Regions from separate parts of the Serratia sp. CoH_122_TC_1 genome, predicted to be linked through region 2. Evidence: predicted binding sites of a transcription regulator. Region 2 holds the regulator's gene; each other region holds the start of a gene.

Region 1 (2,206 bases), on a different contig from region 2:
ATCTTCACGGTTTTTGCGCCGCTCGCCAGTGCCAGCAACTGATGGCCGAGGCAGATACCGAACACCGGAATGTCGGTCTCCAGGAACTGTTTAATCGCAGTGATAGCGTAATCACATGGCTCTGGGTCGCCAGGGCCGTTGGACAAGAAAATGCCGTCCGGATTCATCTTCAAGACTTCATCTGCCGGCGTCTGTGCGGGTACTACCGTCAGGCGGCAACCGCGATCCACCAGCATGCGCAGGATGTTACGCTTGGCGCCGTAATCATATGCCACGACGTGGAATGGCAGTTCAGAGGCTGCTTTGGCTTCCGGCAGTTCGCCTTCCAGTGTCCAGCTCCCCTGCTGCCAGCTGTAAGCTTCCTGAGTGGTCACTTCTTTGGCCAGATCCATGCCTTTTAGACCCGGGAAGGCTTTGGCCTTCGCTAATGCCAGAGCGGCATCCGGCGTGTCAGCGGCGATGATGCAACCGTTCTGTGCACCCTTTTCACGCAGCAGGCGAGTCAGCTTGCGGGTATCAATATCGGCAATCGCCACAATGTTATGGCGCTTCAGGTAATCAGACAGACCTTCTTCGTTGCGGTAGTTGCTGGCAATCAGTGGGAGGTCACGAATGACGAGGCCTTGGGCGTGTACTGCGGAGGATTCTTCGTCGGAAGCATTGGTGCCGACATTGCCGATATGGGGATAAGTAAGAGTAACGATCTGGCGGGAGTAGGAAGGATCAGTGAGGATTTCTTGATAACCGGTCATCGACGTATTGAAGACCACTTCCCCCACTGCCGTACCCTCTGCCCCGATGGCCCGACCGTGGAATTGGGTTCCGTCTTCGAGAACCAATAGCGCTGACTTAATCAAAACACCCTCCAAGGAATAATCAATCACAATATTTGCATATTAATTCAGATATCGCGATCTAAATCAATGCAAAAACCGCCCTCAAGGTCAATTTTTGGCAAATTGGGCGCATTTTAATGATGAGTGCTCCGCTTGTCTACCCAAAGCGCCATTTTTTCTCTTATTTTTGCACTTCTCGGCGTTTAATAGCCCCAGCAGCCATAAAAACACCGCTAAACTCGGGCTGGTAAACGGTTGCGGGATGGGATGACAAAAAATTGCACTAGCGACGCTAAAATACGGGGTTTAAAACATCATCAAAGCCTATTATGGATGAAATAACCCATTAAAACACACATAAAAACACATCAAGAACACAGAAATAATCGAAACCATCATTTTCAGTGTTAAAAAAAAGGACAATAAAATTATTGTCCTTTAATCATATAATTATGATTAATACAACCACATCACGATGGTGTATAAATTAATTACAACTGGTCAAGACCCAGTACATCACGCATATCAAACAGGCCTTTATCACGCTTACTTAACCAAATAGCGGCCTTAACTGCTCCACTGGCAAAAGTCATACGACTGGAGGCTTTGTGGGTAATTTCTACCCGCTCGCCAATGTCGGCAAACATGGCAGTGTGTTCACCGACAATGTCGCCAGCGCGGATAGTGGCAAAGCCGATGCTTTTTGGGTCACGTTCGCCGGTATAACCTTCACGTGCATACACGGCGCACTCTTTAAGATCACGCCCCAGCGCACCGGCAATCGCCTCCCCCATCGCCAACGCAGTCCCCGACGGGGCATCCACCTTGTGGCGATGATGCGCTTCAACAATTTCAATGTCGGTATAATCCCCCATCACCTGGGCTGCTTTTTCCAACAGTTTCAGCACCAGATTAACGCCCACGCTGAAGTTAGCGGCAAACACGATGCCAATCTGCTCGCCAGCGGCGCGGATGGCATCTTTGCCCGCATCATCAAAACCGGTGGTGCCTATCACGATAGCTTTTTTGTGTTCGACACAGAAAGCCAGATACGCCAGGGAGCTTTCCGGACGAGTGAAGTCGATCAGAATATCAAAATCACCGACAACGCTTTCCAGGCTGTCGCTCACGGCCACGCCCAACTTGCCTATGCCTGCCAGCTCACCCGCATCAACACCGATCAGACTTGAACCCGGGCGTGAAATCGCCGCACCCAGTACCACGCCAGGCACCTGTTGTACCGCCTGGATCAATTGACGGCCCATGCGGCCGCCGGAACCCGCAATCGCAATGCGGATTTGTGAATCAGTCATACATGCTCTCTTGTCATTGTGATATCAGCACCCGAGATAATTCAGAGCGACACCCAG
Region 2 (2,206 bases):
TTGGTGTTGGACTTTTATCGGCATTTCCCTGACGTTGAATTATTGGTTCAGCCAGAAGTGTTCAATGGCGTCTGGGATGCGTTGGTGGATGGGCGTGCTGATATGGCGATAGGTGCGACACGGGCCGTGCCGGTTGGCGGTGGGTTTGCCTTTCGCGATATGGGCGATATGCGTTGGTTGTGTGTGGCCAGCCCGCAACATCCACTGGCGGCTCAGGATGGGTTGTTAAACGATGATCAGCTACGGCCTTTCCCATCGCTCTGCCTGGAGGATACCTCACGCAATCTCCCCAAGCGGGTCACCTGGACGTTGGATAACCAGCGGCGCTTGGTGGTGCCGGACTGGTCGTCGGCGGTGGATTGCCTGTGCGCCGGATTGTGTGTCGGGATGATGCCTGCGCATCAGGTCTTGCCGTTAGTACAACGTGGCGAGTTAGTGGCGTTACAGTTGCAGGAGCCGTTCCCAGCCAGCCCTTGTTGCCTGACGTGGCAGCAAAATACGCCTTCTCCGGCGATGGCCTGGCTGTTGGACTATTTAGGGGACAGTGAAACGTTGAATCAGGAATGGTTAAGCGAAGTGACGCCGGAAACCGCAGTGGCTTCCGGCGCGAATGACTAGCGGCGGTAATCGATGAACGGGCCGTCAGCAACCGAACGGCGCTCAACCAACTTGGGATGCACCTCAATCACCTGTGATTCTTCACGCTTGCTGATGATGCGATCCAACAACATGGTGAATGCCATCTCACCCAAACGCTCTTTGGGCTGATGAATAGTGGTCAGCGCCGGGGTGAAATAGCGCGCATTGCGCACGTTATCGTAGCCAATGACCGAGATGTCTTGAGGCACGCGTAGCCCAAGCTCATCGGCGGCGCAGATAGCCCCCATTGCCATGATATCGCCACCACAGAATACCGCTGTCGGACGCTGTTTCTGCGACAGTATCTGGTGCATGGCCTTGTAGCCGGATTCTGGCTCAAAGTCACCCTGCACGATCCACTCGTCGCGCACGTCGATATGGGCTTCCTCCATCGCTTTTAAGAAGCCCTGATGGCGCCCGCCCCCTGTATTACGTGACAGTTGGCCGGGAATGGCGCCGATATCGCGGTGTCCGCGTTCGATCAGATAGCGCCCAGCCAGATAGCCACCTTCGAACGCGTTATCAATGATGGTATCAGTAAAATCACCGCGTGCGGCGCCCCAGTCCATGACAACCATTGGGATGTTGCGGTAATCTTCCAACATGCCAAGCAATTGGTCCGGATATTCTGAACACATCACCAACAAGCCATCGACGCGCTTTTGCGCCAGCATTGCCAGATAGGCACGCTGTTTGTCCAAATTGTTGTGCGAGTTACACAGTATCAGCGTATAGCCTTTGCTGTAGCAGCTGTTTTCTACCGCTTCGATCACTTCAGCAAAGTAGGGCGCTTCACTGGAGGTTGCCAGCAGGCCAATCGATTTGGTGTGATTGACCTTCAGACTGCGCGCCACTGCGCTGGGTGAATAATGCAGCTCTTTAATTGCGGCACTCACGGCCGCTTTAGTCTCTTCGGCGACGAAACGAGTCTTATTGATGACGTGCGAAACGGTGGTGGTGGAAACGCCAGCGCGTTTGGCCACATCTTTAATCGTTGCCATGTAAAGAATGACTCCTGAACTCACATGTTGCAGTATGTAAGTGTGATGTTAATCGTTTGCCTGCGTAGATCCTTCTCCAAAGAAGCGAAAACTGAGTTTTTAGTGTGTTGAAGTCGTCAGCGCTTGGTCAGGAGGGGCATTTTTGCCGGTACACAGTTGTGAACTGCGAATTTTGTCCCATATTGAGCAAAAGGGGAAGAGGTAATCGGTATTATAAACCGGGAAATGATAACAAGATTTTATTGGCCAACTGTGTGAAAATGGTTTGACGCATTAATTGTGTGCCTTTTATCCTTGGGAAAACCAATCTGAAAAGGAGTTGTAATGGATACCGATCTGAAAATGTCACTGTTCACCACTGTCTGTGCGCTGGCCGTGATTATTGCTTTTAGCTTCACTGCAGCATTGAACTGATCCCCGAAGTAAAAACAGGCGCCGCTTCGTGCGCCTGTTTGCCTTATCCCACGCTATGCCAGGTTTTTCTCCACAAATGCCCAGTTAACCAGCGCCCAGAAGTTCTCCAGGTAAGTCGGGCGGGCGTTGCGGTAATCGATGTAGTAGGCGTG
Region 3 (2,206 bases), on a different contig from region 2:
GCCAATTCCCACAAGCGCAGGCTCATCAACGCCATCGCCAGGAACAGCGACAGGCTAACGTTGCCCAGCACCGATACTGCACGCTCAAACACAGTATAGAAACCGGTGAAGGCCAGTGTGTTACTGAGGATCACACCAACAAACAGCACACAGACAAAGTTTGGCAGTTCAAACACCGTGCCACTCAATAAGCCGGAAATAAACTGACCCAGGCTCAAACAGATGGCAATCATCGCGATGGTTTCAATCATGACCAGCGAGGTAATCAAACGGCCGCTTTCCGGTTTTTCAAAACCGCTTGGCTGAACGCTGTCATCCGGAGACCCTTCCGGTGTAGAAGAGTGCTTCACCAGATAACGCGCCACAGGACCGCCGATCAGGCCGCCCAAAACCAACCCGAAGGTGGCGCAGGCCATCGCAACTTCCGTGGCATTTTCAAAGCCGTAACGCTCAATGAACAGCTTGCTCCAGGCCGCCCCGGTGCCGTGGCCGCCGGACAGGGTAATGGAACCGGCGATCAGACCCATCAACGGGTCCAGACCCAGCATTTTTGCCATGCCGATGCCGATCGCGTTCTGCACCAGCAGCAAGCCCAGCACGACAAACAGAAATACCATCAATGCCTTACCGCCCGCACGCAGCCGCGCCAGGTTGGCATTGAGACCAATAGTGGCAAAGAAGGCCAGCATCAAAGGGTCTTTCAGCGACATATCGAAGCTGATTTCCCAGTTAGCGAATTTTTTCAGGGCTAATAACAGGATAGCCACCAGCAAGCCACCGGCGACAGGTGCGGGAATGGTGTATTTTCTTAACAGAGGGATGCTTGTGACGCATTTGCCCCCAAGGAGCAAAACCAATGTTGCCGCGACTAACGTGCCATAAGTATCAAGATGAAACATCCAGGTACTCCATGTAAGGGAAAAGATCCAATTAATAAATAATAAGTTATAGAAAACCGCTTAGTTTTTAAAACTTGATGAGTGCAGGATTAGAAGTAAAAAACGCTGATAACACAAGAAAAAATGAACGAAAATGCGACATAACCGCCGATAATGCTAACAGAATAGTAACGCGCAACCGTTTGCTTTTGCGGGGTAAATCATTAAAATGCCTGCTTTGCCGTTTCCGGAAATGCCACATCATGACCATGCCATCCGCCGAGCTCGATGCAGAGCAAAAAGCCTCCTCAACGCCGCGCAATAGCGAACTCATTTATCGCCTGGAAGACCGACCGCCATTGCCGCAAACCCTGTTTGCCGCTGGTCAGCACCTGCTGGCGATGTTTGTTGCGGTAATCACCCCTGCTCTGTTGATCTGCCAGGCATTAGGTCTACCGGCACAAGACACCCAGCACATCATCAGCATGTCATTGTTCGCTTCCGGTTTGGCTTCCATCCTACAAATTAAAACCTGGGGACCGGTCGGTTCTGGCTTGCTCTCGATTCAAGGCACCAGCTTTAACTTCGTTTCACCGCTGATTATGGGTGGGCTGGCATTGAAAAACGGGGGGGCCGATGTCCCTACAATGATGGCGGCACTGTTCGGCACACTGATGGTCGCCTCCTGCACCGAAATCCTGTTATCGCGCGTGCTGCATCTGGCGCGTCGCATCATCACCCCGCTGGTTTCTGGCATTGTGGTGATGATTATCGGTTTGTCGCTGATCCAGGTTGGGCTAACCTCCATCGGTGGCGGCTATGCCGCGATGAATGATCACAGCTTTGGCGCGCCAAAAAACCTGATGTTGGCCGGGGCCGTACTCTTGGTCATTATTCTGCTTAACCGCCAGCGTAACCCCTACCTTCGCGTCGCCTCGTTGGTGATCGCCATGGCGGTCGGTTACCTTTTGGCTTGGGTCATGGGGATGTTGCCAGACACTCAGCCGGCCACCGAGACAGCCGCAATTATCATCCCAACGCCGCTGTATTACGGTTTGGGCTTTGACTGGAACCTGCTGCTACCGCTGATGCTGATCTTTATGGTCACGTCATTGGAAACCATCGGGGATATCACCGCGACCTCTGACGTATCGGAACAACCGGTGAGCGGCCCGCTGTATATGAAGCGCCTGAAGGGTGGCGTGCTCGCCAATGGCCTGAACTCCATGCTGTCCGCAGTATTCAATACGTTCCCCAACTCGTGCTTTGGTCAGAACAATGGCGTGATCCAACTGACGGGTGTTGCCAGTCGCTATGTGGGTTTTGTG

The links. The regulator PurR, encoded in region 2, represses purine synthesis genes. The targets are predictions, from matches to a motif close to CANGCAAACGTTTGCNTG.
Region 1: the regulator PurR is predicted to act here: its motif matches at 1,081-1,098, upstream of carA (glutamine-hydrolyzing carbamoyl-phosphate synthase small subunit).
Region 3: the regulator PurR is predicted to act here: its motif matches at 1,071-1,088, upstream of AC2FC2_RS21950 (nucleobase:cation symporter-2 family protein).

Annotation. Positions count from the first base shown of each region.
Region 1 covers NZ_JBXWLA010000009.1:64,246-66,451, reverse strand. The annotation lists gene carA (glutamine-hydrolyzing carbamoyl-phosphate synthase small subunit) at 1-857, opposite strand, end outside; gene dapB (4-hydroxy-tetrahydrodipicolinate reductase) at 1,328-2,149, opposite strand.
Region 2 covers NZ_JBXWLA010000003.1:273,484-275,689, reverse strand. The annotation lists gene punR (DNA-binding transcriptional activator PunR) at 1-618, shown strand, start outside; gene purR (HTH-type transcriptional repressor PurR) at 615-1,640, opposite strand; gene cydH (cytochrome bd-I oxidase subunit CydH) at 1,965-2,054, shown strand; gene sodB (superoxide dismutase [Fe]) at 2,108-2,206, opposite strand, start outside.
Region 3 covers NZ_JBXWLA010000019.1:98,820-101,025, forward strand. The annotation lists gene gltS (sodium/glutamate symporter) at 1-899, opposite strand, end outside; gene AC2FC2_RS21950 (nucleobase:cation symporter-2 family protein) at 1,142-2,206, shown strand, end outside.